Regions from separate parts of the Streptomyces sp. NBC_00690 genome, predicted to be linked through region 2. Evidence: riboswitches for the same ligand, from Rfam matches in the RefSeq annotation. Region 2 holds a riboswitch; the other holds the start of a gene.
The links. Region 2 has a riboswitch for S-adenosylmethionine ahead of thrC (threonine synthase). Riboswitches for the same ligand answer to the same signal wherever they lie in the genome.
Positions count from the first base shown of each region.

Region 1: linked by a shared signal. The riboswitch ahead of OID54_RS11110 (aminotransferase class V-fold PLP-dependent enzyme) and the one ahead of thrC (threonine synthase) in region 2 are both predicted to bind S-adenosylmethionine.

Region 1 is NZ_CP109009.1:2,498,037-2,513,752, reverse strand. Features, by position in the region: gene qcrB (cytochrome bc1 complex cytochrome b subunit) at 1-1,208, shown strand, start outside; gene trpD (anthranilate phosphoribosyltransferase) at 1,336-2,400, shown strand; SAM riboswitch class IV at 2,555-2,672, shown strand; gene OID54_RS11110 (aminotransferase class V-fold PLP-dependent enzyme) at 2,875-4,287, shown strand; gene OID54_RS11105 (glycerate kinase family protein) at 4,230-5,453, opposite strand; gene OID54_RS11100 (SLC13 family permease) at 5,489-6,901, opposite strand; gene OID54_RS11095 (response regulator transcription factor) at 7,145-7,807, opposite strand; gene OID54_RS11090 (sensor histidine kinase) at 7,804-9,264, opposite strand; gene OID54_RS11085 (small secreted hydrophilic protein) at 9,254-9,577, opposite strand; gene OID54_RS11080 (Lrp/AsnC family transcriptional regulator) at 9,709-9,990, opposite strand; gene OID54_RS11075 (rhomboid family intramembrane serine protease) at 9,987-10,724, opposite strand; gene OID54_RS11070 (hypothetical protein) at 10,937-11,182, shown strand; gene OID54_RS11065 (NYN domain-containing protein) at 11,225-12,586, shown strand; gene OID54_RS11060 (C40 family peptidase) at 12,994-14,019, shown strand; gene OID54_RS11055 (C40 family peptidase) at 14,302-15,330, shown strand; gene OID54_RS11050 (hypothetical protein) at 15,429-15,716, shown strand, end outside.
Region 2 is NZ_CP109009.1:3,936,205-3,951,920, reverse strand. Features, by position in the region: gene OID54_RS17315 (DUF3263 domain-containing protein) at 113-370, shown strand; gene otsB (trehalose-phosphatase) at 380-1,228, shown strand; gene OID54_RS17305 (alpha,alpha-trehalose-phosphate synthase (UDP-forming)) at 1,238-2,647, opposite strand; gene OID54_RS17300 (hypothetical protein) at 3,583-3,795, opposite strand; gene OID54_RS17295 (glucosyl-3-phosphoglycerate synthase) at 3,819-4,763, opposite strand; SAM riboswitch class I at 4,931-5,142, shown strand; gene thrC (threonine synthase) at 5,160-6,443, shown strand; gene OID54_RS17285 (MoaD/ThiS family protein) at 6,470-6,745, shown strand; gene OID54_RS17280 (cold-shock protein) at 7,181-7,384, shown strand; gene groL (chaperonin GroEL) at 8,169-9,791, shown strand; gene OID54_RS17270 (alpha/beta fold hydrolase) at 10,165-11,802, shown strand; gene OID54_RS17265 (alpha/beta fold hydrolase) at 12,286-13,812, shown strand; gene OID54_RS17260 (hypothetical protein) at 13,832-14,680, opposite strand; gene OID54_RS17255 (hypothetical protein) at 15,181-15,396, shown strand; gene OID54_RS17250 (RidA family protein) at 15,486-15,716, shown strand, end outside.

The sequences.
Region 1 (15,716 bases), 1.4 Mb from region 2:
AGCCGCGCGAGATCAACTGGCTGTTCGGCTTCCTGCTGCTCGTCCTCGGCATGTTCACCGGTTTCACCGGTTACTCGCTCCCGGACGACCTGCTCTCCGGCACCGGTGTCCGCTTCACCCAGGGCGCGATCCTGTCCGTACCGGTCGTCGGTACGTACATCTCGATGTTCCTATTCGGCGGGGAGTTCCCAGGCCACGACTTCGTGGCCCGGTTCTACTCGATCCACATCCTGCTACTGCCGGGCATCATGCTCGGACTGCTCGTGGGCCACTTGATCCTGGTCGTCTACCACAAGCACACCCAGTACGCGGGCCCCGGCCGGACCGAGAAGAACGTCGTCGGCATGCCGCTGCTGCCCGTCTACATGGCGAAGGCCGGAGGCTTCTTCTTCCTGGTCTTCGGTGTGATCGCGGCCATCTCAGCGATTGCGACGCTCAACCCGATCTGGGCACTCGGCCCGTACCGCACCGATCAGGTCTCCACCGGAGCCCAACCGGACTGGTACATGGGCTTCGCCGAGGGACTGGTCCGAGTGATGCCCGGCTGGGAGATCAACGCCTGGGGTCACACGCTGGCACTCGGTGTGATGGTCCCGCTGATGGTCTTCCCGCTGGTGCTGGGGGCGATCGCGCTCTATCCGTTCATCGAGTCGTGGGTCACCGGCGACAAGCGCGAGCACCACATCCTGGACCGCCCGCGCAACACCCCGACCCGTACCGGCTTCGGTGTGGCGTGGCTGACCGCGTACTTCATCATGCTCATCGGTGGCGGCAACGACATCGTGGCCACGCACTTCAACCTGTCGATCAACGCGATCACCTGGTTCGTCCGGATCTTCTTCTTCGTCGGACCGGTCCTCGCCTTCATCGCCACGAAGCGCATCTGCCTCGGTCTCCAACGTCGCGACCGCGACAAGGTGCTGCACGGTCGCGAGACCGGCATCATCAAGCGGCTGCCGCACGGTGAGTTCATCGAGGTGCACGAGCCGCTCAGCCAGGGCCAGCTGTACACGCTCACCTCGCACGAGCAGTACCAGCCGCTGGACGCCGGCCCCACGGTCGACGAGAACGGTGTCGAGCGCAAGGTCGGCCCGACCCAGCGGATCAAGGTCAGCCTCAGCAAGGGCTTCTACGGCGAGGGGAACCAGATCCCGAAGCCGACCACAGAGGAGTACAAGGAGATCACGAGCGGCCACGGCCACCACTGATCATCCGTAGCACTCGCTGATCGCCACAGCAGGAGCCCCGTCCAATGATTGGACGGGGCTCTTTGCCGTCCCCGGCGCTGGATAGGGTGGGTCGTATCCATTCAGCCTGTGGACCCTGGAGCGGACCATGAACGTTGTGACCCCGGTTGGCGGCGACAGCGTGGCGGACCTCTCCTGGCCCGTCGTGCTGAACGCCCTCCTCGACAACCGTGACCTCAGTGCCCGTGCAACCGCCTGGGCCATGGACCGCATCCTCAGCGGCGAGGCCACCAATGTGCAGATCGCCGGCCTCGCGGTCGCCCTGCGGGCCAAGGGCGAGACCGTCGAGGAGATCTCCGGTCTCGTGCGGACCATGTACGAGCACGCCCATCTCATCGAAGTGCCCGGTCCGTGCGTCGACATCGTCGGCACCGGGGGCGACGGCGCCAAGACGGTGAACATCTCCACCATGTCCGCGATCGTGGTCGCGGGCGCCGGTGTGAAGGTCGTCAAGCACGGTAATCGCGCCGCTTCGAGCGCCTCCGGAGCCTCGGACGTGCTGGAGAAGCTCGGCGTGAACCTGGAGCTGACCCCGCAGCGGGTCGCCGAGGTGGCCGAGGAAGCGGGCATCACGTTCTGCTTCGCGGTGAAGTTCCATCCGGCGCTGCGCCACGTGGGCGTGGCCCGCAAGGAACTCGGCATCCGTACCGTCTTCAACTTCCTGGGGCCGTTGACCAACCCCGCCCGGGTGATGGCCCAGGCGACGGGGGTCGCGGATGCCCGGATGGCCCCGATCATGGCGGGCGTGCTCGCGGAGCGCGGTTCCTCGGCGCTGGTGTTCCGGGGCGACGACGGTCTCGACGAACTGACGACGACCGCCACCTCGCACGTCTGGGTGGTCCGGGACGGGACGGTCCGCGAGGAGCGGTTCGACCCGCGGGACATCGGTATCGACCTGGTGCCGGTGGAGGCCCTGCGCGGTGCGGACGCCTCGTACAACGCCGATGTGGCGCGCCGGTTGCTGGGCGGTGAGAAGGGTCCGATCCGGGACGCGGTCCTGTTGAACTCGGCGGCGGCGCTGGTGGCCCAATCACCGTCGGACGGCACGCTCAACGAGCAGTTGACGGCCGGCCTCGCCCGGGCGGCCGAGGCCATCGACTCCGGGGCCGCCCTCGCCGCGTTGGAGCGCTGGGTGGCCGCCAGCAACGCCTGAAGCCGTGCGCCGTCGGTGGTCGTGTCGCTGGGGGTGGCCCCGACACGACCGCCGGCGTACGCCCCGAGCAACCCGCACAGCAGGGTGCGGCATGGTGCGTCCGGAATGCGGAACGGGTTGCGGTATCGCGACGCACTGGCATACCGTCTCCTCAGGTCATGAGTGACAGCGATTACGGCCCCGGCCCGCTGTCCGGCAACCCTCCGTCCGTGGCGGGGTGCCCCGGGTGAAGACCAGGCCGTGGGCAGCGAGGCCCGTGGCAAGCGCGGACCCCTGCGAACCCTGGGGTCCTGGTCCTCAAGGGAGCAGTCTCGTGAGCAAGCGAATGCGATAGGGCTCTTCGCCCCTCCTTCAGTACACCTCCACGCGGACATCCCGCGTGCTCTGAGGCAATCCCCGTACAGCGAGGCTCTCTTGCCCTGCCCGTGTACGGGTCATGAAGACACGCCGCCTGTCACCCCGGGAGATTCCGCCATGTCCGTACGCCCGAGCACCTCCGCACGCCCGAACACCACCGCCACCTCCGCTGCGGACACCGATCCCGCCTGTGCCGCCCCGCTCCCCGTGCTCGGCCGTGATGTGACCGTCCCCCTCGTCACCGGGGGTGAAGTCACCTACGCCGCGCTTGACTACGCCGCCAGCGCACCCGCCCTCCAGCGCGTCTGGGACGATGTCGCCGCCTATGCGCCGTACTACGGCAGCGTCCACCGCGGTGCCGGTTACCTCTCCCAACTCTCCACCGACCTGTTCGAGAACAGCCGTCGCACGGTGGCGGAGTTCCTCGACTGCCGCAGCACCGACCAGGTCGTGTTCACCCGCTCCACCACGGACTCGCTCAACCTCCTCGCCGCCTGCCTGCCCGCCGACTGCCAGGTCTTCGTCTTCGAGACCGAGCACCACGCCTCCCTGCTTCCGTGGCAGGGCGCCCAGGTCACCTACCTCAACGCGCCCCGCACCCCCGACGAGGCCGTCGCCACCCTGGAGCGGGCACTCGCCGACCGCGATCCGTACGGCCCCGCGCTGGTCTGCGTCACCGGAGCGTCCAATGTGACCGGTGAGCTCTGGCCGGTACGCGAACTGACCGCAGCCGCCCACGCCCACGGCGCCCGGATCGTCCTCGACGCCGCCCAACTCGCACCCCACCACCGCGTCTCCGTGAGCGAACTGGACGTCGACTGGGTCGCCTTCTCCGGCCACAAGCTCTACGCGCCCTTCGGTTCGGGCGTCCTCGCAGGTCGCGCCGACTGGCTCCAGGACGCCGAGCCCTACCTCGCGGGCGGCGGCGCCTCCCGTCAGGTCGCCCGCCGCTCCGACGGAGGCGTGGACGTCGAATGGCACACCACGCCCGCCCGCCACGAAGCCGGCTCGCCGAACGTGATCGGTGTCTACGCCATCGCCTCCGCCTGCAAGGCCCTGAGCGAAGAGGGCTTCGACCGGCTGGTCGCCCGTGAGCAGCGCCTCGTCGCCACGGTCCGCGCGGGTCTCGCCGAGGTGCCCGAGGTCAAGGTGCTCTCCCTGTTCGGGGACGAGGCTCCGCGGGTCGGCGTGATCTCCTTCGTCGTCCGGGGCTGGAACAGCTCCCACTTCGCCGCCGCGCTCTCCGCCGAGTACGGCATCGGAGTGCGCGACGGGCTCTTCTGCGCTCATCCGCTGGTCCGCACCCTGTTGGGCAGCACCCCGCAGGAGCCGGGTGAGTGCGGAGCACCGGACGAGACCCCCGGCTCGCTGAACGCGATCCGGGTCAGCTTCGGCGCCGGCACCCCTGACGAGCACGTGGAGCGCTTCGTCGGTGCCGTCAAGGAACTCGTTCGTGACGGCGCCCGCTGGAACTACCGGACCGAGGACGGTCGGTGCGTCCCCGACAGGACCACGGCCCCCTCCGCCTGACGATCGTCGTCCGCTGACAGGCGGGTTCCGATCAGTACCATCCGCAGGGCGCGCTCGGTGGCGTCGGTGAGGAACTCGCCGCCGCGCCCGAGCGCCTCCGTCAGACTGACCGGCGCGGGCAGGATGGAGCTGTACGCGTCCACGCCCACCGAACGCACGTGGTGCGCACCCTCGCCGATCGTGCCGGCGAGCGCGAGCACTTCACGACCGTACCGCTTGGCGCGCCTGGCGACCTCGGCGGGCACCTTGCCGCGCGGGGTCTGATGGTCCAGTGCGCCCTCGGCGGTGATCACCAGATCGGCCCTGGCCAGTCGCTCGTCGAGGTCGAGTTGGTCGAGGAGCACGTCGAAGCGGGGCAGCAGTTGGGCCCCGAGGGCGGCGAGTCCGGCGCCGAGCCCACCGGACGCTCCGGTGCCGGGTCCGCCGAAGAGGTCGTCCCGGACCTGGAAGTCACGGGTGAGGACGGTCGCCCAGTGCTCCAATCCCGCCGAGAGCTGTTCGACCTGCGCGGGGGTGGAGCCCTTCTGCGGACCGAAGACCCGGGCGACTCCGCGTTCCCCGCAGAGCACGTTGAAGGGGTTGCAGGCGACTCGGATCTCGGTGGCGGCCAGTCGCGGATCGAGCGCTGAGGTGTCGATCCGGTCGAGTCGAGCCAATTCCCGACCGCCGAAAGGGAGTTCGCGGCCCTCGACGTCGAGCAGCCGTGCTCCCAGGGCCTGGAGCGCGCCCGCGCCGCCGTCGCAGGTGCCGGAGTCCCCGCAGCCGACGAGGATGCGGCGGACGCCCGTGTCGAGTGCGGCCCGGATCAGCTCTCCGACGCCGTAGGTGGTGGTGGCTCCGGGGTCGCGCAGGTCCCGCGGCACCAGGGAGAGACCTGCGACGGCCGCCATCTCCACCACGGCCGTCGCTTCCCCGTCTCCGAGCAGGGCGAAGTGCGTACCGATCCGATCGCCCGTGGGCCCGGTGGCGGTCAGTCGCACCAGCCGCCCGCCCGACGAGGAGGCCAACGCCTCCGCGGTGCCCTCGCCCCCGTCGACCAGCGGTATCAGATCGATCTCCGCGTCGGGTACGACGCGGCGCACGCCTGCTGCGATCGCCCGCGCGGCGGACTGGGCGGACAGGGATTCCTTGAAGCCGCTCGGGGCGATGGCGAATCGGATCAACACGGTGGGCACTCCTTGAGGGTGAGGGCGAGGGTGCGTCAGCGGACCGGCACGCCGAGGAGCGGCCAGACGGCGACGGCGAAGAGCAGTACGAGGGCCGCGGTCATCGGTGCCAGCACGGCGGACATCCGGAGCAGGTCGCGGGGGGTGTAGGTGGGGACGCCTGGGATCTCGGCGAAGAGGGTCACCGGCTTGGCCGAAGCGGGCAGGGTGTGGCAGAAGCCGGCCGCGGCGGTGGAGGCGAGGGCCGCGGCCACCGGATTGACTCCGGCTCCGACTGCGGCGGCGACCACGAGCGGCACCAGGACCGAGGACCGGGCCGACCGCGACTGGAGGACCAGATGCGCGAGGGTGGAGACGGCGACCACGACGGCGAGGAACAGCCACGGCGGCAGATCCAGGGGTACCCCGGACACCAGCCACTTCGCGGCCCCGGAGTCGGCGAGCGCCAGCCCCATGGCCATGGTCGCGGCCATGAACAGCAGCAGGGCCCACGGCACCGTCTTCAGGGCGTCCTTGAGCCGTACGGTGCCCAGGGCCGGTGAGGCCGCGACGATCGCGCCGATCAGGGCGACGACGGCGGGTGGCACCCGGTGGAGCGGCTCGCTGCACCACAGGACGACGACGGTGGCCAGCAGGACGGCGCAGCGCGTTTCGGCCGCCTCCCACGGGCCCGTGACGGGCCGGTCGCTGTGTTCCTGGATCTCGGCGGGGGTGATGTGTACCGGACCCTTGCGGTCGGCGCGTCGGGTCGTGGTGAACAGGACCACTTCGGCTGCCAGATGGGAGGAGACGACGGCCAGCGGCAGTCCGAGCAGCAGCCATTCGGTGAAGCCGATGCGTTCCCCTGCGGCCTCCCACAGCACGGACACGGTGATGAGGTGGGCGCCCGCGCCGATCAGGGTGGCCACGGCGGAGAGCAGGATGACCGTGGGGAACAGGAGCGCCAACATGACCACCAGGCGCTTCCGGTCCTGGAGCGCCTTGGCGAGCGCGAGGAAGACGGGCATGGCGAGCGCGGCCCGTCCGGAGGTGGCCGGTACGGCGAAGGCCGTGACGACGAGGGCCGCGGTCGTCAGATGCACCAACTGCCGTACGCTGCTGGCCCCTCCGACGAGGAATGCGGCGGCCCGCCCGGCGAGCCCGGTCCTGGCCACGGCGGCGGCCAGGACGAAGGCGCAGATCAGCAGCCAGACCGTGTCGTCGCCCAGGGTGCCGAAGAGGGCGTCGCTGGAGATCACGCCGGTCGCGGTGAGCGCGAGACCGGCTCCGAGGGCGATATAGGTGTCGTCGATCGGGGTGCCGATCCAGGCGCAGGTCGCCAGGGCGAACACGGCGAGCGTGATGCGGGCGTCGCCGCTCAACTCCGGGAAGTTGCCGGGCACGACGAGCAGTGCGCAGATGCTCAGGGCCACGCAGAGGGTTGCCGCTTGGCGCAGGTTCAAGGTCACGTCATCGAGACTCCGCCTGCGTGGTGAGCGCTTCATGAGCCCTTCATGAAAGGAACTTCACGGAGCGGGGGTCAGAGAAATGCGCAGGCCAGAGGGGACTACGTGAATCTTGGTGGCCATGGTTCGGGTGGGGCCGGGGCGCAGGGGGACCGCTGTGGGTGGCGGCCCGGAAGAGGGCGACGGCAGCGCGGAAGGGGCACCCCGCCGCAGGGGGTGCCCGATGGGTTCGTGCCCGTGCGCGTGCTACTCCGGCAGTCGGTATCCCATGCCGCGTACGGTCTCCACCCGGTCGGCGCCGAGCTTCTTGCGCAGCGCGCGGACATAGACGTCCACGATGTTGGAGCCCGGGTCGAAGTCGTAGCCCCAGACGTGGGACAGGATCTGTTCCCGGGACAGGACCTGTCCGGGGTGCCGTAGGAAGAGTTCCAGCAGCACGAACTCACGGGCTGTCAGATCCACGGTCCGCTCACCCGAACGCGCCCTGCGGGTACGCAGGTCGAGGGTGAGTTCGCCGTTGCGCAGTACCGTCACCTCGGGGGCCCTGGCCGCGGTGCGCAGCCGGAGTCGGACCCGGGCCAGGAGTTCTTCGAACCGGAACGGTTTGGTCATCCAGTCGTCCGCGCCGCCTTCGAGTCCGGCCACCGTGTCCCGTACGGAGTCCCTCGCGGTGAGCACGATGACCGGCACGGACACCCGGGCCTCGCGCAGTTGGCGCAGTACGGTGAACCCGTCCTTGCCGGGCAGCCCGATATCCAGGATGACCAGGTCGAATCCGCCGGTGATCGCGTAGTCGTAGGCGGCTTCTCCGTCGCCGACGGCGCTCGTGGTGAATCCATTGGCCCGCAGGCCCTTTTCGACGAAGGACGCGATGCGCTCCTCGTCCTCGACGATGAGGATGCGGTTCACCGGACGGCCTCCTTCAAGTCCTTCACTTCTCTCGGTTCGTGGAGCACGAGGACGAAGGTCGCCCCACCGCCTTCGGTGGTACGCAGTTCGACCCGTCCGCCGTGGCCTTCCGCTATGGCCTTCACGATGGCGAGGCCGAGTCCGGCGCCGGTGGCGCGCGATCCTCTGCGGGCGGTGCCGCGCCGGAAGCGCTCGAAGATCACTTCATGGTCTTGGGGCTGGATCCCCGGGCCGGTGTCGGCGACGAAGAGCTCGATCCCGTCGGTGCGGGCGCGCGAGCCGATGCTGACACGCTGGCCCGGGACGGTGTGCTGGACGGCGTTCTGGGCGAGTTGGACCATGGCCTGCGTGATCCGCTGCGAGTCCAGGAACCCTTCGGCGTCGACGGTCCCGGCGAGTTTCCAGTCGCGGTCGCCGAGCGCGCGGGCCTTCACGAACACATCAGCGGTCAGTTCGGCGAGTTGGACCGGTTCCGGGGTGACGAAGTCGGGTCGTTCGGCCTTGGCGAGCAGGAGCAGGTCCTCCACGATCCGGCTCATCCGATCCAACTCCTCCATCACGATCCTCACGGTCTCCTCCCGTTCGACCGGGTCGTCGCCCATGAGTTCCAGATGGCCGCGGACGATCGTGATGGGGGTGCGCAGTTCGTGCCCGGCGTCGTCGACGAATTCGCGCTGGGCGGCGAACGCCCGCTCCAACCGGTCCAGCATGGCGTTGAAGGTCTCGGCGAGCGCCGCTATGTCGTCCCGACCCTGTACGGGTATGCGCTGGGTCAGGTCTTGTTCGGTGAGTTGGGCGGCGGTCGTGCGCACCAGCCTGACCGGGCGCAGTATCCGGCCGGCGACCACCCAGCCGATGCCCGTGGTCATCAGCAGTGCCACTCCGGAGATGGCGATCAGCATGGTGAAGACGTTGCCGGCCTTCTGCTGCTCGCCCTCGGGGTGGAAGGCGACGACGAAGGCGGCCGGCGGATAGCCGGCGCTCGCTTTGATCTCGACCTTCGCCCAGCGCACCTCCCCCTGCCGACGGTGGAGGGTGCCGGTGGCGTTGGCGGATTCAAAGATGGTGTTCAGGGAGCGGGAGTCCTCGGCGAGTGGATGGTCCACCCGCCCCTCACGGAACTGCATCTTGCGGGCCGGGGCCTGGCCGGAGCGACCGACCAGACCCAGCAGTTCCTCGTCGGGGTCGGCGTACTGGCGCTCCAGGAACAGCCGCAGGAGCGGGTCGGGGTCGGTGAACGGCTGGCCGGTCCGGGGGTCGACCCCGTTGCGCGCGAGGTTGGCGAACTCCTCCGCCTCCTGCGCCAGGAGGTTGTTGATCCGGTGGTCCACGTCCCTCAGGAGGACGCTGCGGGTGGCGGCTGCGACCGCTGTCAGGGCGACCGCCATCACGACGACCAGCCAGAGGAGGATGCGCAGCCGGGCGGAGACCCAGGGGCGTCCGGGATCAGCCGTCATCACCGAAGTCGTCGCCGCCCGGGCCGTCGTCGCCCTGCCCGCCCTGTTCGTTGCCGTCGTCGTGGTTGTCGTCGCCCGACGGGCTCTGGCCGACGGTGGGGCTCTCGCCGACCGGTGGCGGTGAGACCGTCTCGTCGCTGGGGGAGGGGGGAGCGGTGGAGGGAGGCGCCGACGGGGAACCGCTCTCCAGCTCCACCTTGGGTGGTGCCTTGCGGTCGTCGGGGTTGTCGGTGAGGGCGTAGCTGGTCACCGCGATACCGAGGGGTATCGCGACGACTGCGGCGAGGGTCGCCAGGCGATGCGAGAAAACCATGATGTCGATGGTGGCGCCCCGCAAGTGGCGTTCGGATGAGGCGCAGATGAAGAATTCTTCATGCGGGTGCGGTTCGTCCGTCGTGGTGAGTGGCGGGAATCGGCGCTCGGGGGAGTGTCGGGACCGTGGACTCAGGCGTCCAGGCCGATGGCGAAGGCTGCTTCGAGGTCGTGCTGCGAGTAGGTGCGGAACGCCACGTGCGTGTCGGTGGCCTCGACGCCCTGGATCTTGCTGATGCTGCCCGGGATCACATCCGCGAGGTCGTCGTGGCGGGCGACCCGGACCATGGCGATCAGGTCGTAGGTGCCGGTGACCGAGAAGACCTCGCTGACGCTGTCCAGGGCGGCGATCGACTCGGCGATCTCCGGGATGCGGTCCACACTGGTCTTGATGAGCACGATCGCGGTGATCACGGTTGGCTGTCTCCCTCGGCGGCCGTGGTTTGGGTCTTCACTCTAGCCCGGCGCCCATAGCGCACCCAGGCGTAGCAGAAGCCGGTGCCGAAGCCGACGACGTGCGCGAGGTAGGCCACCCCCGGGCCGCCGGTCCCAGCCCCGGAGGCGGCCAGCCACTGCAGGGCGAACCAGAAGACCAGGACGATCCAGGCCGGGAAGCGCAGCGGCAGGAAGAAGAGGAAGGGGAACAGACTGGTGACCCGGGCCTTCGGGAAGAGGAACAGGAAGGCGCCGAGGACTCCCGAGATCGCTCCGGAGGCCCCGACGAGGGTCTGGTCGGAGTCCGCATTGGTGATGGCGTAGGCACAGAGCGCGAGATAGCCGGTGGCCGTGTAGAAGACGGCGAACCAGATCGCCCCCATGCGTTCCTCGGTCATCGCGCCGAAGACATGGAGGAACAGCATGTTGCCGAGCAGATGCAGCCAGTTGCCGTGGACGAAGAGCGCCGTGAAGGGCGTCAGCAGTGCGTCGGACGTGCCCGTCATCAGTTCGGCGGGGATTACCCCCCACCTTTCGAAGTACGCGGCCTGGGCGGCGAGCAAGGCGTCCCCCGTGCCGTACGAGGCGTTGAGCCCGGATACGGGGCTAATGAGGAAGACCGCGCAGCAGATGGCGATCACCCCATGCGTCACCGTGGGCCCTGTCATCACGCCCCGGACCGTCCTGAGGGCCACGCCCCGCCAATCGATCACGGACAGATCATGGCGTAGTGGTCGTGAACGGTACAGAGTGCCTCGCCGTGTTCGGGGGTAGGCGCGAGGCCATAGAGTGACAGGGAGTACACCCGCAGTTCGACGGCGCACCGCGGACCTCGCTTCCGTACCTGGAAATCCGAGACGGGACCATGGAGTCCCGCACCAGTCTCAGCGAAGCCCAGTGAAGTCTGAGAGACAAGGACGGCACGATGACGACGACGGTTCCCCTGCCGACGGCCGGTACCCGCTGGCGCTGCACGCTCTGCGGCAACCTCACCCGCTTCGATGTCACCCGCTCCTCCAAGGTCGTCGAGTACGTCCATCTGGATCTCGCCGGGGAGCCCACGGTCGAGGAACGCCAGGTGCTCAGTGAGACCATCGAGTCTGTGCGCTGCCGCTGGTGCAACGCCGTGGACGAGATCGAACTCGTGGACAGGCCGGGCGCCGGCTCCTGAGGGAGCGGTGCGAGGCGCAGCAGGATAATGGGGTGACGGACCGTGGAGCAGCCTGATAGTGGCGCCGAACCGGCCTCCGCGGCCGGTGGCGCCGCCGAGGCGCTCGACCGACCGTTGCCGGAAGGCGTACGACGCCGGGTCGTGGCCCTGGTGTCGGACGCCTTCGGTGGTCTCACGGTGGGTGAGCTCCCCGCCCAATTGAGACAGTACGTCCGCTTCACCCCCTCTCGGCGTGCCAAGTTCGCCGGCAACGCCATGGCGGCTGCCCTGGAGAGCGACCCCGTCTTCCGTCAGCGCATCGGCGAGCGGTTGACCCTGGCCCAGCCCGAGCTGTGCGGCGCCCTGGCCGCCGGATCGCCGCCCGCTGCCGCTGACCCGCTGGACGTGGCGGCAGCGGCGTATGTGCTGCGACCCGCCGGCTGGGTGAAGCTGGTCGCCGCGGCGGGCGAGGAGGCCCTGCGCGCCGACGCCGAACGGGCCGACGAGGCGGGACGGCGGGAGCTTGAGCGGCTGCGCGAGGAGTTGACCGAGGCGCGGGCCCTGACCAAGAGCGAGACCGAGCGGCTGCGCACCGAACTCGACGCCGCCCGCAAGGAAGCCGAATCGCTGCGCCGCAAGGTGCGCAGCGCCCAGAGCGACATCAAGCGCGGTGAGGCCGCGCTGCGGCAGGTCGGCGCCGAGATGGAGACCGTCCGTACGGACGCGACGGCCCAGGTGTCGGCCGCGGAGTCCGAGGCCCGACGGCTGCGGGGGCGGCTCGGTGAGGCGGAGGCGGCCGTGGAGGCGGCCAGACGGGCCGCCAGGGAAGGCAGATCGGTCGAGGACATGCGGCTGCGGCTGCTGCTCGACACCGTCCTGGAGGCGGCCCAGGGGCTGCGCAGGGAGCTGGCACTGCCACCGGCGTCCGTCCATCCCGCGGATCTGGTGGATGCGGTGGAGCCCGGTCGGATGTCGCCCAAGGACATCGCGGCGCGGGCGCTGTCGGAGTCCGATCCGGCCCTCCTGGACCAACTGCTGGCCCTGCCCCAGGCGCATCTGGTCGTGGACGGCTACAACGTCACCAAGACCGGCTACCCGACCATGCCGCTGGAGAAGCAGCGGCTGCGGCTGTTGGGCGGCCTCTCGGTGCTCGCCGCGCAGTCCGGCGCGGAGATCACCTGTGTCTTCGACGGCGCCGAGTTGGCCGCACCGGTGCTGCTGGCGCCCCCGCGGGGGGTACGGGTGCTGTTCTCCAAGGCGGGCGTCACGGCCGATGAGCTGATCCGCCAGATGGTGCGTGCCGAGCCGCCCGGGCGACCGGTGGTGGTGGTCTCCACCGACCGCGAGGTGGCTGACGGGGTGGCCAAGTCGGGAGCCCGCCCGGTGGCGTCCGCGATGTTGTTGAAGCGGCTCTCCCGCGTCTGATCTCTTCCGCGTCTGATGGGGTGTGTCCCCTCCCGCCCGCCGAGGGCCGGGGCGTAATGATCACTTCGGTATGACAATCCTGTCTAATGTCAACTGAGGTGAGGAATGACCGAATTGCTGTCATTGGTGGTCAACAATCTGTCAAGACTCCTCACTGCGTGTGGATTGGGCGAAAAGAAAACGCCCATGAGCCAAGATTTTTCGCAACAGGATTTGAAGTGATCACAAGAACATCACTAGGGTCAGGCGTCGAACCTTCGCACGGTTGATCATCCATCCGGGATGGCAGCGAAGGAACCGCCGCATCTGCGCATCCAGCCGATTTCCGGGGGAGTTGTGTGTGCGGAGCCGGGGCATCGTCCCCACTGGCCCGGTAGGCGGCTCTGAGGCAGAAGGAGCTCGCCTTCGTGGCGTCCCACCGTCGTCCCAAGCAGCCGGGCCGCACCCGTGTGACCGTGCTCACCGCGACCGCCGCCGCAGCTGTCGCTCTGACGTCCCAGACCGCTCAGGCAGACCCCAAGCCGAGCAAGAGCGAAGTCAAGGCCAAGGTCGACAAGCTCTACGAAGAGGCCGAGAAGGCCACCGAGAAGTTCAACGGCGCCAAGGAGCGGCAGGGCAAGCTCCAGAAGCAGGTCGACACCCTCCAGGACGAGGTCGCCCGGGGTCAGGACGACCTCAACGACCTCCGGGACAAGCTCGGGTCCGTCGCCAGCGCCCAGTACCGCTCGGGCGGCATGGACCCCTCGCTCCAACTCTTCCTCTCCTCGGACCCGGACACCTTCCTCGACAAGGCGTCCGCGCTCGACCACCTCGGCGACAAGCAGCAAGAGGCCATCGCCGAGATCCAGAACAAGCAGCGGGCCCTCGCGCAGCAGCGCAAGGAGGCCCAGGGCAAGCTGACCGACCTGGCCGACACGCGCAAGGAACTCGGCACCAAAAAGCGCGAGGTGCAGACCAAGCTCGCCGAAGCGCAGAAGCTGCTGAACTCCCTGAGCGTCCAGGAGCGGCAGTCCATCAAGGCCGAGGAGACCCGCGCCAACCGGGCCAACCAGCGCGCCGACCTCGGTGAGGCCAAGCCTGCGTCCGGCCGGGCGTCCTCCGCGTTCGCCGCCGGTCAGAGCAAGATCGGCACGCCGTACGTCTACGGCGCGTCCGGTCCCAACTCCTTCGACTGCTCCGGCTTCACCTCCTGGTCCTTCGCCCAGGCCGGCATCTCCATCCCGCGCACCTCCCAGGCCCAGGCGGGCATCGGCCAGCGCATCAACTCCCAGAGCGACCTGCGCCAGGGCGATCTGGTCTTCTTCTACGGCGACCTGCACCACGTCGGCTTCTACGCCGGCAACGGCCAGGTCCTGCACTCCCCGCGCACCGGTGCCGTGGTGCGCTACGAGTCCATCAACAACATGCCGTTCCAGTTCGGGGTCCGCGTCTGAGGCAGGGTCGTCGCCTTCGACGCCCCGCCACGCCCAAGCCCCCCGATCGGGGGATTTCCCGCTCCCCTTGCTGACGCCGCGCCCTGCCGGTGACCTGTGGTCTCCCGGCAGGGCGCCGCCGTGTGCGCCCCACGAGGTCGTTGGTCGCTGTGTGTTCGCCGGGCTACTGTCTGCCGCGCAACAGACCTCGTACGGCGTTCGCCCGGGTTCGTCCCTGACAGCGCTGTTCTCGAACCAGCGGATTCGGTCGGCGGATTCGTGCAGCGGAAGGGAGCGCGGCCCGTGGCGTCCCATCGACGACCCACCCACTCCGGTCTCACCCACAGTGCCCGGGTCACCGTTCTGTCCGCCGCGGCGGCAACGGCCGTCGCGGCACTCGGGGCCACCCCCGCCGGCGCCGATCCACAGACCTCCCCGGAGCGGGCAAGGGCCGCGGTCGACCGGCTCTTCCAAGAGGCGGAGAAGGCCACGGAACGCTTCAACAGCGCCTCCGAACGCGCCACTCACCTGCGCGAGGAGTTGGGGCAGGTACAGGACGGCGTCGCCCGCGGTCAGGAGCGCATCAACCGGTTGCGGGAGGCGCTCGGCTCCCTGGCGGGCGCCCAGTACCGCTCCGGTGGAGTCGACCCCACCCTCTCGCTGTTGCTCTCGTCCGACCCCGACACCTTTCTCGCCCAGGCGGAGATGCTGAACATGGTCACCGAGCGTCAGCACTCCGCCCTCCAGGACCTGCAACGGGCCCAGCGCAGCATCGGCCAGTTGCGGACCGAAGCCGCCCGCGACCTCTCCGACCTCGAACGCAGCCGGGCGGCGGTGGCCCGCCACAAACGCACCGTGGAACGCAAGCTCGCCCAGGCGCAGAGACTGCTCAACTCCCTGCCGTCCGAGGAGCGCGGCGCGTTCGACCGGGCCTCCCGCTCGGGCCGTGGCGTCCTGCCTGCGGTCTCCGGTGACGCACCCGCCTCCTCCCGGGCCGCCGCCGCGATCCGGGCCGCCCGCAGCGCCGTCGGCAGGCCCTATGTGTGGGGTGCCAACGGGCCTTCCGGATTCGACTGCTCCGGGTTGGTCCAGTGGTCGTACGCACAGGCGGGCGTGGGGCTGCCCCGGACCTCGCAGGCCCAGCGGTACGCCGGGCGGCAGGTGCCGCTCTCGGAAGCACGCCCGGGAGATCTGGTGACCTACCGCAACGATGCCAGCCACATCGGGATGTACATGGGCAACGGTCAGGTCGTGCACGCGCCCTACCCCGGTGCCTCCGTCCGCTACGACCCGGTCCGCATGATGCCGATCTCCGCCGTCACCCGGGTCTGACGCCTGTGAGACGGCCCGGTGGTGCATCCACCCGGCCCGGTGTTCCGTACCATCGGCTGGTGGCAGCAGACGGGCGCGGGCGGCGCCGGGCGATACGGATGACAGCGGGGCTCGGCGTCGCCGCAGCCGTACTGACCCCCTCCCTTCTGGGTTGTGCGACACCCGAGGCTTCCGACACCGTGCGCCGGGAGGTCCAACGCACGCTCGACGCCCGGGCCGCGGCCGTCCTCGATCACGACGAGCACGCGTATCTCTCCCACCTCGCCCCCGAGGTCGTCGGGCTGTATGTCGAGGAGCGTCGGCAGTTCCGCAATCTCGCGGACGTACCGCTGCGCTCCTGGTCGTACCGAGTGGTCGAGATGGACGGCGAAGGGGAGCGGGTCACC
Region 2 (15,716 bases):
CCGAGCCTCCCCGACATCGCTCCTTCGGTCCTTCGCGCTGACCGAGCGGGCCGTCGACCCGGCGCAACCGGGTGAGGGGCGGGGGGAGGCATCCGCCGATAGGTTGGATCGTATGACCGACGATCAGGCCGCCTCCCCCGGTCCCACCGAGCTCTCCGAGCGCGATCGGGCGGTGCTCGCGATGGAGCGCCGTTCCTGGCCCGGGCCCGGCGCCAAGGAACGGGCCATCAGGGAGGACCTGGGGATCTCTCCGACCCGCTATTACCAGCTGCTCAACGCCCTCCTCGACGATCGGCGGGCACTCGCCCACGACCCGATCACCGTCAATCGCCTGCGCCGGATCAGAGACGCACAACGCGCCCGCCGATAGGGTCGGAGCATGGGCAGCTCTCCGCACGCGCACTCCCTGCCGTCGCCGTCGACGCCCGCGGGCCGTGAAGGTCTCGCCGCGCTTCTGGCCAGACCGCACAAGGCCGTCGTCGCTCTCGACTTCGACGGCACACTCGCCGAGATCGTTCCCGACCCCGAGCGCGCACGCGCCCACCCGGGCGCCGTACCCGCACTGGCGCAACTGGCGCCCAAGGTCGCCTCCGTCGCCGTGGTCACCGGCCGCCCCGCGGGTGTCGCCGTTCGCTACGGAGGCTTCGCCGGAGTGGCGGGCCTCGATCACCTCGTCGTCCTCGGACACTACGGATCAGAACGCTGGGACGCTGTTTCCGGCACCGTGAACACACCCGCACCACATCCGGGCGTCGCCGCCGTACGATCCGAACTGCCGGGGTTCCTCGACAGCATCGGTGCCTGGCAGGGCACCTGGATCGAGGAGAAGGGCCAGGCGGTGGCGGTCCACACCCGCCGTGCCAGCGATCCGCAGGGAGCCTTCGAGGCCCTGCGCGAACCACTGGCCACCCTTGCGGCCCGCCACGGTCTGATCCTGGAACCGGGCCGGATGGTGCTGGAGATCCGCCCACCTGGCATGGACAAGGGCGTCGCCCTCGCCGACTACGTACGCGAGGTCGACGCCGAAGCCGTCCTCTACGCCGGTGACGACCTGGGCGACCTGCCCGCGTTCGCGGCCGTGGAGAAGCTCCGCTCGGACGGTCTGCCCGGACTGCTCGTGTGCAGCGGCAGCGCGGAAGTCCCCGAACTGGCCGAACGGGCAGACCTCCTCCTTCCCGGTCCGGCCGCCGTCGTCGACTTCCTCGCCGCCCTGGCGGAGAGCCTTTAGCAGCGCCGATCAGCGCTGCTCGCGCAAGGCGTCCAACTGGTCGAGGAACCACCGCTGCGGCGGCAGCGCCGTCGCAGCGGCGGCCAGTCGGGCAGTGCGGCGGGAGCGCTCGGCGGCGGGCATGGTCAGCGCCTCGTGCAGGGCCTCCGCTGTGCCGGTCACGTCATAGGGATTGACCGTGATCGCGTCCTCGCCGAGCTCCTCATGGGCGCCCGCCTCCCGTGACAGCACCAGGGCGCAGCCCGCCTCCGACACCACCGGGATCTCCTTCGCGACCAGGTTCATGCCATCGCGAATGGGGTTGACCAGCGCCACGTCAGCCAAGCGGTACGCGGCCAGAGAACGCGCGAAGTCGTCCTTCACATGCAGGACGACCGGGCTCCAGCCGTCCGTTCCGAATTCGGCGTTGATCGCATCGGCGACCCGTTGGACCTCGGCCGTGTAGTCGCGGTAGACCGACAGGTCCTGACGGGAGGGGTACGCGAATGCCACGTGCACCACGCGCTCGCGCCATTCGCTCCTGGTGCTCAGCAGCTCCCGGTAGGCCAGGAGCCCGCGCACGATGTTCTTGGACAACTCGGTGCGGTCGACGCGCACGATGGTCCGACGGTCCGTCCCCTCCGGCCCGATCTGCTGCCGCAGGTCGGCCAGACGCTCGTCCACATCGGGCCGGTGCGCCCGCTCGCGCAGGAACTCCGCGTCCGCGCCGAGCCCGTGCACTCCGATGTCGATGCCCTTGAGCGCCTCTGCTCCCAGCAACTCCGTGCAGCAGTCGGTGAACGCATCTGCCCAGCGCCGGGTGAGGAAACAGGTTCGATCGGCGCCCAGCAGCCCGCGCAGCAGTTGGCGGGAGATGTCGTCGGGCAGCAACCGGAAGTAGTCCACCGGGGCCCAGGGGGTGTGCGAGAAGTGACCGATCTTGAGATCGGGCCGCAGCGCACGGAGCATCCCGGGGACGAGCGCCAGATGGTAGTCCTGCACCAGGACCGCGGCACCTTCGCCAGCACGGTCGGCGAGGGCCTGCGCAAAGGCGCGGTTGTACTGCTCGTACGCACCCCACTGCCGTCGGAACTCCAGGTCGAAGACCGGTTCCAGTGGGGTTTGGTAGAGCATGTGGTTGATGAACCAGAGCACGGAGTTGGCGATGCCGTTGTAGGCGTCGTGGTGGATGTCCGCGTCGATGTCGAGCATGAGGACGCCCTGCTCGCCGACACCGCGACGCACCGCCTCCCGGTCGCCGTCACCGAGGGCCGAGCACACCCACAGGGCGTCGGCTTCCGATCCGATGGCGGAGAGCCCGGAAACCAGACCACCGCCTCCGCGCCGCGAGTCGAGGGTCCCGTCATCCCGGACGGTGTAGGAGATGGGGCCGCGGTTCGACGCGACGAGGATCTGGGCAGCTGAGTGCTCGGAGACCATGTCGCGAACCTAGCCCGTCCCGCAAACCCCCAAACGTGCGTTCGCCCTCAAGAGTCCCCCCTCACCACAACTGGCTCAATCCCTCCCCCCACCCCTGGCCACCCCAAGGGCCAGTGCCAAGCAGACCTGTTTGCCCCCCTGGGCCCGCCTCGCAAATGCGCCTGCCCCCCTTGGACCCGCAAACTCCCTTCCCTGGGGCCGAAGCTTGATCCACGGCCGCTCGTCCATAGGTCGGGTAGGACGGGCACCCAGCGGCGGCGACGCTCTGCTTGCCCGTGGCCCTGTCCATGGGTTGAGAGGGGCAAGCAGACCTGGTCGCGGTATTGGGTAGCGCCGTCCTGAGCCCGATCTATGGATGGGCTGGGCGCAGGTAGACGTGGTTGCGCCACTGGGCACCTGGCCCTGAGCCCGACTTCCCGACTTCCCGACCCATGGACGAGCGTGGGGCAAGCAAGACCTGGTCGCGGTACTGGGTAGCGCCCTCCTGAGCTCGACTTGTGGATGGGCCGGGGGCAGGCAGAGCCAGTTGCGGTATTGGGGGCGCGCAGGGGGTGTCCCCGGAAGCGTCGGCGGCTTCAGAGCCGCCACCAACGGATCAGCCGCTGGCCGCCGGCGCTGAGGAGTCACGCCCGAAAGCACCCCCACCACCCGCACCCCACCCAAACCCCAGCCGGACCACCCAAGCCCCGCCCCCCAGACCAGCCCCCAACACACAAGCTCCGCCCGCCCCACCCAGCCCGTCCGGCGCTTGAGGACGGAACCCCGCACCCCCCAGAGCTGAACTCACAGAACGAGCTCCGCCCGGAAACAGCCAAAACCCGCAGCCCCGCCCCACCCCAGCCCGTCCGGCGTTTGAGGACGGAACCCCCCGCCACCCAAGGCGGAAACCCAGGCACAGCCCCACCCGGAAACAGCCAAGCCCACACCACCAGATCTCACCCCTTGCGCCGCCCCCGTGCCGCCGCCACCGCCACCACCCCCGCCGCCGTCAGGCTCAATGCCAGCCCGCCCAGTAGCCAGAGGCGTTCCGTGGCAGGGCTGCTCGCCGGGCTCGTGGGGGCGGCGGCACCCACGATGGCGGCGACGATGACGAAGATTCCGGTGCCTCTCAGTACATGACGTCCAAAGTTCATAAATAGGATAGTCATCACTGAAACGGTGCTAGTCATCACTATGCGGCGCGACGCGCCGCATACTCACCGATCTCGCGCATCGGCGGACGCTCCTCCGTGTCCACCGGATGGGTCCGCGGCACGAACCCCTTCTCGCCACGCTCGAACTGCGTTAGCGCCGGCCGTACCAAGTGACCTCGGGACAGTCGAAGTTGAGCTGTCCGGTAGATCGCCGCCGCCATCCGGCCGAGTGCCTGGCCGTCCTGGTGGCGGTGTTTGCGGGAGCCGACGTCCACCTGCGCCAGGCTATCGAGCCCGACCGTGTGCAGTGCGTCCACCAGAAGCCCCAGCTCCACCCCGTAACCAACGGGGAACGGGAGCCGCTCCAGCAGGGAGCGCCGTGCCGCGTACTCGCCGCCGAGCGGCTGGACGAACCCGGCCAGGGCCGGCCAGTGCAGATTCAGCAGCGGGCGGGCCACCAGTTCGGTCACCCGACCGCCCTGACCTGCGAGCTCACCCAGCGGGCGGTCGTACATCGCCTTGACGAAGTGCACCTCGGGCTCGGTGAGCAACGGCCCCACGATCCCGGACACGAAGTCCGCCGAGAACTCCCTGAGGTCCGCGTCCACGAAGCAGACGATGTCACCGTGCGTCACCATGAGGGAGCGCCAGAGCACCTCGCCCTTGCCGGCCACCGCAGGGATCCGGGGCAGGATCGTGTCCCGGTGCACCACGCGTGCCCCCGCCGCCGCCGCGACCTCGGCCGTACGGTCCGTGGAGCCCGAGTCGATCACCACCAGCTCGTCGACGAGCGGCAGCGCCTCCATCAGCTCACGTCGGATGACGGTCGCGATCTCGCCGACCGTCGCCTCTTCGTTCAGGGCGGGAAGGACCACACTGACGGTGGTTCCCGATGCGCGTTTCGCCGCCATCATCCGGGCCAGCGGGCGGTCGGCTGCTGACCAGGAACGCCTGGTCAGCCAGCGCTCCACCTCTTCCAGCACGTTCGCCACTCCTGCACTTTGTGATCCATCTCGCGGTTCGGACGACTATCTCAACAGTCCGGTCGTTCGGTTACAGTCTTGAGCAACGCTGAAGCCCGGCGCACGTCGGGGTGATGCGTACACCGGTGCGGAGCGATCACCGCCCCGCATGATCAACAATCGAATACCGCTCATCCAGAGGGGCAGAGGGATACGGCCCGTTGAAGCCCCGGCAACCCTCCAGCCGGTCTCCGTCGCATCAAGAGTCGCCGCCACCCGCAGACAGTTCCGTACGGAACTGTCCGTCGTGCGAGGCAGCCGATTCAGCGCCGCGAGGCTCCCGGCTCGGGAAGGTGCCAAATCCGTCTCATGGCGAAATGCGTCATGAGGAAGATGAGGAGAAAGGGCCTCGCCTCCATGGCTGTGCAGACTGTCGCAGACACCACCACGCTCGATCTCGGACCCGCCGCGGCGCTTTCCTGTCGCGAGTGCGGCGAGCGTTTCGAACTCGGTCCGATCTTCGCCTGTGCCTCGTGCTTCGGGCCGCTGGAAGTCGCCTACGACCTTCCGACGGGCGACCCCGAGGGGCTGCGTAAGCGGATCGAAGCGGGCCCGGAAAGCATCTGGCGGTACGCACCGCTGCTGCCCGTCCCCGCCGACGTGGCGGACAAGCCCAATCTCAACCCCGGCTTCACCAAGCTCGTGAAGGCTGACAACCTCGCCCGCGAACTCGGTGTGACCGGCTCGCTCCACATCAAGGACGACTCCGGCAACCCGACCCACTCCTTCAAGGACCGGGTCGTCGCCATCGCCGTGGAGGCCGCTCGCGCCTTCGGCTTCACCACGCTGTCCTGCTCCTCCACCGGCAACCTCGCGGGTGCGGTCGGCGCTGCGGCAGCCCGTGCCGGACTGCGCTCCTGCGTCTTCATCCCGCACGACCTGGAGCAGGGCAAGGTCGTCATGGCCGCGGTCTACGGCGGTGAGCTGGTCGGCATCGAGGGCAACTACGACGACGTCAACCGCTTCTGCTCCGAACTGATCGGTGACCCGCTCGGTGAGGGCTGGGGCTTCGTCAACGTCAACCTCCGCCCGTACTACGGCGAGGGCTCCAAGACCCTCGCGTACGAGATCTGCGAGCAGCTCGGCTGGCGGCTGCCCGACCAGATCGTGATCCCGATCGCCTCCGGCTCCCAGCTCACCAAGATCGACAAGGGGTTCCAGGAGCTGATCAAGCTCGGGCTCGTCGAGGACCGCCCGTACAAGATCTTCGGTGCACAGGCCGAGGGCTGCTCCCCGGTGTCCGCGGCCTTCAAGGCCGGGCACGACGTGGTGCGCCCGGTGAAGCCGGACACCATCGCCAAGTCCCTGGCGATCGGCAACCCCGCCGACGGCCCGTACGTCCTGGACATCGCCCGTCGCACGGGCGGTGCCGTCGAGGACGTCAACGACGAGCAGATCGTGGACGCGATCAAGCTGCTCGCCCGTACCGAGGGCATCTTCGCCGAGACCGCGGGCGGCGTGACCGTCGGAGTGACGCGCAAGCTCATCGACAGCGGCGTGCTCGACCCCTCGCTCACCACGGTCGTCCTCAACACCGGTGACGGCCTCAAGACCCTGGACGCCGTCGCCCCGACCACCGGCCCTTCGGCGACCATCCGCCCGAGCCTGGACGCCTTCCGCGCCGCCGGCCTGGCCAACTGACCAACGGATCACTGGGAGACCCGAAGATGAGCGTCAACGTCCGCATCCCGACCATTCTGCGCACCTACACGGGCGGCAAGTCCGAGGTCCCGGCCGAGGGGGCGACCCTCGCCGAGGTGATCGCGGACCTGGAGAAGAACCACGCGGGCATCGCTGCGCGCGTCCTGGACGACCAGGGCAAGCTGCGGCGCTTCGTCAACGTCTATGTGAACGATGACGACGTCCGCTTCGAGCAGGGCCTGGAGACGGCGACCCCGGACGGTGCGGGCATCTCCATCATCCCCGCCGTGGCCGGTGGCTAATTACGCAACGTCATTTCAATTGCCCCCTCCGTGAGAGAAACGGAGGGGGCAATTCTGCATGGTTGAGCGCGATACAGTTGGGGAAGGCCCCTGCGCTGCTCCCTCAGCCGAGCAACAGAATGCGCCCCAGCTCCGATAAGAAACAGCCAATGTGCTTCGGGGATTTGTCTCATAAGTCTTCTTTGTCGGGCCCGACTTGCCCCGGAATTTCTTGAATTCATATCAATTTCCCGTTAGCTGAGCCTGCGAATTGTCGTCCGATTGACCTGTTGCAGAGGGCAGTTGGGCAGATACATTCAGCCGCGGTCGACGCGTTCCGGCGCACGCCTATGAAGTCACCTCGCCACTCCGGCGAGGAAAACCGAATCAGGTGAGGTCTGACCCGGGTCCGCGAAGTGCGGTCCTGCGCAAGGGCCAGTAATAGGGGAGTTAGGCATGGCTCAGGGCACCGTCAAGTGGTTCAACGCGGAGAAGGGCTACGGCTTCATCGCGGTCGACGGTGGTGCGGATGTTTTCGTCCACTACAGCGCGATTCAGATGGACGGCTACCGCACCCTGGAGGAGGGGCAACGAGTCGAGTTCGAGATCTCGCAGGGGCAGAAGGGTCCGCAGGCGGACATGGTCAAGCTCGCGGTCTGACTCCGCGGCAACTGCGACGCGATCGGCCACCGACGCGCTCATCTATATGTACATGGGGTCCACATCCCGCCGGGGGGTGTGGACCCCATGTGCGTGCCCGTACACCGGCACCGTGGTGAACGGTCAGCCCGATGCGCGCGGGTGGACACGGCCGGGTGCCCCGCGCGCCGGTGGGCCCCGCTCGTCCCCCGTCGACCGGTCTTTGCATCCGCACCCCACCCCGGCCGGGAGCATCGAACCCCGCCGTCGCTAGCCCTCCGCCGCCCGCACCCAGGACGCTCACGGACCCGCTCCCTCGTGCCTTCACCGAGGACCGGCCGCGACCTCTCCGGGCCGTCCCTCAGGTCCGGCACGCCGACCTCCGCGGGCTCCCGATTTCGCCCGTGACGGTCAGGGAACGTGGTGCCCGGATGGTGCGGGGAACGGTCGAACGCCATCACGCCGACGTCATGGAACTCCCGTCCAAGATGGCTTCCGCACCTCCCGCGCTCCGCCGCGACACCCCGTACCACCAGGGCGCATGCATCGAAGGGCACCCCGTGCGCGGCGGATTTCGGGGGGGTAGCGCGGGGGGTGGTTCTCTCCAAGGCGCTTGCACTCGAAGGGGGCGAGTGCTAATCATTGGCGTTAGCACTCTCCGGGTGAGAGTGACAAAAAGAAGGACCGGGTCGGTGAGGCCCGCAAGCCGGACGGTACAGAAAACCATCCGGCTGGCAGGCCGTCCGTCGCGGGCGCCAGCGCGGTCCCCCAGAGCTTCCCACCCAGTCCGTGGAGGACACTTCACATGGCAAAGATCATCGCGTTCGACGAGGAGGCACGGCGCGGCCTTGAGCGCGGGATGAACCAGCTCGCCGACGCCGTCAAGGTCACCCTCGGTCCCAAGGGCCGTAACGTCGTCCTTGAGAAGAAGTGGGGCGCGCCCACGATCACCAACGATGGTGTGTCCATCGCCAAGGAGATCGAGCTGGAGGACCCGTACGAGAAGATCGGCGCCGAGCTGGTCAAGGAAGTCGCCAAGAAGACGGATGACGTCGCTGGCGACGGAACGACCACCGCCACCGTTCTGGCTCAGGCGCTTGTGCGCGAGGGTCTGCGCAATGTCGCGGCCGGTGCCAACCCGATGGCCCTCAAGCGCGGTATCGAGAAGGCCGTCGAGGCCGTCTCCGGTGCTCTCCTTGAGCAGGCCAAGGACGTGGAGACCAAGGAGCAGATCGCTTCGACCGCCTCCATCTCCGCCGCCGACACCCAGATCGGCGAGCTCATCGCCGAGGCCATGGACAAGGTCGGCAAGGAAGGCGTCATCACCGTCGAGGAGTCCCAGACTTTCGGTCTGGAGCTTGAGCTCACCGAAGGCATGCGCTTCGACAAGGGCTACATCTCGGCGTACTTCGCCACCGACATGGAGCGTATGGAGGCGTCGCTCGACGACCCGTACATCCTGATCGTCAACTCCAAGATCGCCAGCGTTAAGGACCTGCTGCCGCTCCTGGAGAAGGTCATGCAGTCCGGCAAGCCGCTGCTGATCATCGCCGAGGACGTCGAGGGCGAGGCCCTGTCCACGCTGCTCGTTAACAAGATCAAGGGCGTCTTCAAGTCCGTGGCCGTCAAGGCTCCGGGCTTCGGTGACCGCCGCAAGGCGATGCTGAACGACATCGCCATCCTCACCGGCGGCACGGTCATCTCGGAAGAGGTCGGCCTCAAGCTGGAGAACACCGGTCTCGACCTCCTGGGCAACGCCCGCAAGGTCGTCATCACCAAGGACGAGACCACCATCGTCGACGGTGCCGGTGACAGCGACCAGGTCGCCGGTCGGGTCAACCAGATCCGTGTCGAGATCGAGGGCTCCGACTCCGACTACGACCGCGAGAAGCTCCAGGAGCGCCTTGCGAAGCTGGCCGGCGGCGTGGCCGTCATCAAGGCCGGTGCCGCGACCGAGGTCGAGCTCAAGGAGCGCAAGCACCGCATCGAGGACGCCGTTCGCAACGCGAAGGCGGCCGTCGAGGAGGGCATCGTCGCCGGTGGCGGCGTGGCTCTGCTCCAGGCCACCTCGGTGTTCGACAAGCTGGACCTCGAAGGTGACGAGGCGACCGGCGCCAACGCGGTGCGGCTCGCCCTGGAGGCCCCGCTGAAGCAGATCGCCGTCAACGCCGGCCTTGAGGGTGGCGTCGTCGTCGAGAAGGTTCGCAACCTCACCCCGGGTCACGGTCTCAACGCCGCGACCGGTGAGTACGTGGACATGATCGCCGAGGGCATCCTCGACCCGGCGAAGGTGACCCGCTCGGCGCTTCAGAACGCCGCGTCGATCGCCGCGCTGTTCCTCACCACCGAGGCTGTCATCGCTGACAAGCCCGAGAAGGCGTCCGCCGGTGCTCCCGGTGGCATGCCCGGCGGTGACATGGACTTCTGATCCTTCTGAGGATCGGTAGCCCGGTACGTACGAAGGGCGGCACCCCAACTCCCAGGGGGTGCCGCCCTTCGGCATGTCTGCGTGTCTGCGTACCCCGCGTGTCTGCATACGCCGTGTGCCTGTGTGCCCGGGTGTCCGCATGGGGCCAGGTGTACCCGCTCAGGGAAATCTCGGCCGGCCGAGGGGACTTCTCCGGTTCCCTTTCAATTCCTCCCTCGGAACGGGCTGTTCCTTCTCTACAGCCGTAGGAGGAGAGCGTCGATCGGTTGTCCGACCACAGGTGGATTCAAAGCCATCTGAGCGATGGATTCCGCGGATCGTCCCGCACGGCAGTGTCGTCATGTCCCCTGCATATGCCGGAAGGAATCCCCACGTGCAAAGACGACGACTGGTGCCCCTGCTCGCCGTGAGCGTCATGGCGACACTCGCCCCCGGTCTCGCCGCAACACCCGCAGCCGCTCAGCCGCTGGCCCAGTACACCCAGCAGAAGCTCAAGTGGAAGCGGTGCGTTCCCGATCTTCCGGCCACCCTCCAGTGCGCCAAGATCAAGGTGCCCCTGGACTACAAGAAGCCGACCGGCAAGAAGACCGAGGTGGCGATATCCCGGATGAAGACCAGTACCGCGGCCAAGCGTCGCGGAGTGCTGTTCTTCAATCCGGGCGGCCCCGGTGGCTCCGGCCTCTACATGCCCTACGACATGATGCAGATGCTGCCCAAGTCGGTGCGCGACCGCTATGACCTGATCGGCTTCGATCCGCGGGGCGTGAACCACAGTTCGCCCGTCAGTTGCGGTCTCACCGACAAGGACTTGGAGTGGCCGCGCCCCTACAAGGCGACCACGTACAACAAGGACGTCTCCTGGGCGCGCGGGATCGCGGACAAGTGCCGCAAGAAGGTGGGCGACAAGCTCCCGCACTTCACCACGCGCAACACCGCCCGGGACATGGACGTCATCCGTGCCGCCCTCGGCGAGAAGAAGATCTCCTACCTGGGCTACTCGTACGGCACCTATCTGGGCGCCGTCTACAGCCAGATGTTCCCCAGCCGGGCGGACCGGTTCGTCCTCGACAGCGCGGTGGACCCGAAGCTGGCCTGGCGCGGGATGATCCAGGTGTGGGCAGAGGGTACGGAGCCGGCGTTCAAGCGGTGGACCGAGTGGGCGGCCAAGCGCCACACCACCTATCGGCTCGGCGACACCCCGGCCAAGGTCAGCAAGACCTTCTGGGACCTGGTGGCCAGGGCCGACAAGAAGCCCATCAAGATCGACAGTGAAGTCCTGAGCGGCGACGCCATCCGCGCCGGGCGCCATGTGTTCTTCTTCGTGGACACGGCCAGCAGGATGGTCTCGGACCTCAAGAAGGCCGCGGCGGGCAAGGCCACATCGGGCAAGCGCAGCATCGCGCCGACCGAGGCGCCCCGCTCGTTCGCGACGTCGGGCAACCTCGTTCCGTCGGGCAACCTCGTTCCGTCGGGCAACCCCGCTCTGTCGGGCAACCTCGCCGCCTCGGGCGACTTCGCCACCCTGGACAACCTCGATTCGGCGTTCTGGACGGTCGTGTGCAACGACAACTCCGCCGCCTGGCCCCGGGACACCGAGCAGTACCGCAAGGACGCGATCCGCGACAAGGCCCGCTATCCCCTGTTCGGAGACTTCGCCTCCAATATCAAGCCGTGCGCCTTCTGGAACAAGTCCGTCGAGCCGGCGACCGTGGTCGACAACAAGGTGCCCGCGCTGATCCTCCAGAACGAATGGGACCCGCAGACCCCGCTCTCCTCCGCTGTCGGTCTGCATAGGGCGTTGAAGGGCTCCAAGCTGCTCACGGTCAAGGGCGGCGAAGGACACGGCGTCTACGGGGGCCTCAACTTCTGTGCCGACAGCATGACCAACACCTACCTCAACACCGGCAAGCTGCCGACGAAGAACGTCAGTTGCCAGGCGAGCGGGTCGCAGCGCACCTCCGGTCCGCGCACCAGCCCGATCCCGCTGCCCCAACTGCCCAACCGCTTCTGAGGTCCTTCCCCCGGCGCTCGTGATCCGCAAGGCCGTGCGCCGGGGAGGGGGTTGGTTCGAGCGGCACCCTCAGCAGAGGGTTCGTTCGAGCGGCACCGTCAGCAGAGGTGTCGGGCAGGTGAAGGAACGGCACGGGTGGCCGTACCGGTGCTCGGCCCCGACCATCGGCGGCAAAGGTGTACGAAATCACACCGGCCCCGAGGGTGGGAAAGGTCACAGGCCCGTTTCGCCATCCGCTGCCGGGGGCCGGCAGAGCTCCTGACGGTCCGTCCGAACAGTGCGCGGTTTCCGGTAAAAGGCGTGGTCTGTCGGTGGAGTCGGATGCGTACGGGGGGAATCCGGTACCACCGTGGGGCGAGTCGGACAGCTCTTCGGAGCCCTGTGCATGCCGCTGGCACACACAAGTGGGGCTTTCCGTCGGACGGTCCGACACGGCAAAGTCATGCCAGCCCATTCGCCGGGCCGAGATCGGAAGGACTTTCCATGCGTGCACAGCGGCTGGTGCCACTGATCGCGGTCACCGTGCTTGCGACGCTCGCCCCTGCGCTCTACTCCGTGGAACCGGCCAGTGCGGCCAGCGCGCTGGACCGGTACATCCGCCAGACCCCGGTGTGGCAGTCCTGTGCCGACACCACTCCCGACTTCCAGTGCGCGACAATCGAAGTGCCGCTCGACTACCAGACGCCCGGCGGCAGGGCGATCGATCTGGAGATATCGCGGCTCACCGCGGGAGACCCGGTCAAGCGCCGTGGAGTGCTGCTGCTCAACCCCGGTGGGCCCGGTGCCGGTGGGTTGGGCATGCCGCTCGAGATGACGACCGCCATGCCCAAGTCGGTCACCGACCGGTATGACCTGATCGGCTTCGACCCGCGGGGCGTCGGCCAGAGTTCCCCCTTGAGCTGTCGCACCACCGAGGACGAGCGGAAGTGGCTCAGGCCCTTCCGCGAGAAGGCGTTCTCCCAGCAGGTGGCATGGGCGCGCACCATCGCGAGCAAGTGCCGCACCGAGTCCAGCGACCGGATGCGCTACACCACCACCCGCAACACCGCGCGGGACATGGACATCATCCGGGCCGTACTGGGCGAGCAGAAGATCTCCTACTTCGGCTACTCGTACGGCACCTATCTGGGCGCGGTCTACGGGCAGTTGTTCCCCCGGCGTACCGATCGGTTCGTCCTGGACAGCGCCATCGACCCCGAACTCATCTGGCGGGGCACCTTCCAGAAGTGGGCGTCGGAGGCCGAGCCCGCCTTCCAGCGGTGGGCGGAGTGGACCGCCGAGCGCCACACCACCTATCGGCTCGGGGACACCCGCGACGAGGTGATCAGGACCTTCTGGGGGCTGGTGGACCGGGCGGACCGCGAGCCCATCGTCTGGGGCGAGCACTCCCTGACCGGTGCGGACATCCGCGATCTGTTCCGCGGTACGTTCTTCTCGCCCCGCATTGGTGCGGGGTACATGGCCGATCTGAAGCGGGCTGCGGAGGGTGAACCCGTACCGGCGCTGCCCGAGTTGAAGCCGGTGTCGGACAATGCGGTGGCGGCCCTGTACGCCCTGTTGTGCGGGGACAGCCGCAGTTGGCCGCGCGACCCCCAGACCTATCGACGGGACGCGTACCACGACGCAGGTCGCTATCCGCTGTACGGGGACCACCCCTCCAATGTCTCCCCCTGTGCGTTCTGGACCAAGGCGATCGAGCCGGCCACCAAGATCAACCACGGGGGCAGTGCGCTGATCCTCCACAACGAGTGGGACTCCCAGACCCCCTTGTCGACGGGGATCGCCATGCACAAGGCGCTCAAGGGTTCGCGTCTGGTGACGGTCGACGAGGGTGAGGGGCACGGCGTGTACGACCTCAGCGGCAATGTCTGCGCCGAGACCGCGGCCAATGCCTATCTGGTGTCCGGCCGGCTGCCGGCGAGCAATCTGAACTGTCCCTCCCCGTCGGAGCCGGAGCGCACCGGAACGCTCCCGGGGCCCAGCAATCCGCTCACACCGGGGTTCTCCTGACGATCGGGTCCAGCGCACGTCAACGTGTGGCCCTGGCGGATCTGCGGGCCAGTTGGGCGTGGGCGTGCACCCGGGACGGTGGCAGGGCGGCGGGGTTCGTGGAGGGGGCGCGTTCTCCTCGGCAAGAGGCACAGGTGCCACCAGGCAGCGCCTGTGGGCGTCCGGGCGCGCCGCAGGTGTCGCACTCCAGGATGCGTAGGGCGGGCGGGGGTGCCGGGGTCGCCAGGGGGATCTTGTGCAGCAGTCGGTTGCGGGTGAGGGCCGCCGGGCTGTGGATCGGGTCGGGCAACCCCGTGGTCAGCGCCCGCAGCACCTCGGCTTCCGTGGCGCCACGGGTGAACCACTGGGACACCAGCGGCTCCAGGGAGGCGCACTCCGCCGCCGACAGGGAGAGCGCGGGAGCCGTACGGCCCAGGGCTGCCAGCAGGATCAGGGCCCGTGACCGGGTGGGCCGGGGCGGATCGTCCTCCCGAAGCTCCCCACCGGCGAAGGCGGTCCACCAACTGTCTTCCCGTGCGGTGCGCGAGAACCAGGTACGGGTGACCCAGCGGGCGCTGTTCGAGCCCTTGAGGTGTTCGCGACCACGGCGTAAGTGGCCCGCGCGGGCCAGGCGGTTGAGAGCCGTACGCAAGGCGCACTGCCCGTACGGGAGGACCTTGGCGAGGGTCTTGACGGAGATGTCCGAGCCGTCCGCCAGCCGGTCGATGTAGGCGGCGACGGCGGCCTCCCGACGGGGGAGGTGGGCGAACGTCTGCTTGGTGGGCGCTAGTTGGTTCGGCGCTGAGCGCTTTCCGTAGCCCGGATTGGCCATCGGGTGGGTGTGGGCGTGCACTTGGGACGGGCCAGCACTAAGCTTGGCGTCAGCCATCTGGATCACTCTTCTGGTCTTGTGATCTTGTTTGGTCAGACCCCCGCAGGTGTTGCTAGCGCCTGGCGGGGGTTGTTTCGTGCTGAGGGCACGGAAGTCGTGCCGCTGTGGGCACGCTAGAGCCTTATGACGCTCTGTGGCAAACCGGTAGCCCGGAGTCAACTGCTGGGGTGGGTGGGTGGGTTGAAGCCCTCCTCCCGTTCCTTGAAAAGAGGGCTTGCGGCTCGGGGCTCAAATCCCGGTGGGCCCGAGATCCGATGACTGGCTGCCCTGGCCCGACCGGCGCCAAACGCGATCTCCGTGACTCGAAGCTCAAGCTCCCAGCGTCGGGACCGGCTTCCGGCACACCCGCGTAGGCCGTCGTGAGCAGCCCTGGCCCGGCGCCGACTCGCCCGCCAAATAGTAGGACTATTAGGGCTGGATTGTCCTTGTTCAGGCGGGGCAGTTCTTGGACACGCTGTGTACGTAAGTCGCGACCACGGCGTGGAGGTGAAGGGCCTGTGACAACGCAATCGGCGGAGCGCCTACGGGCGGCCGAGGAGGTCATCGAACAGTTGAGGACCGAACTGAGGGAAATGGGAGTGACATTGCCGTCGCTTCGCGTCGACCCCATTTCGCTCGCCAGCGATGACCCCTACCCCCTGGTCGATCTGGGGCGGTGCAATCTGGATACGGCGATGAGACTCGCTGTCGTACTCCACCAGGTCAGGGGCTGATCGACCGCCGATATACGGAGGCGGACGCGGGGGCGAGCCGGGAGCGAAATCCCGGTGCGCCCCCTCCGCTTTTCGATGAGACTCGGACCATGACTGCACGCATCACCCGAATCAACCCTGACAATCTCCACCCGACCCCCGGCTACCACCACATCACCGTCGTCGAAGCGGGCCGGACCGCATATCTGGCCGGGCAATGCCCCCTGGATCCGGCCGGCGAACTGGTGGGAGAGGCCGACCTCAACGCCCAGATCGACCAGGTCGCGGCCAATGCCGTGGCTGCCCTCACCGCGGTGGACGCCACCCCGCAGGACGTCGTT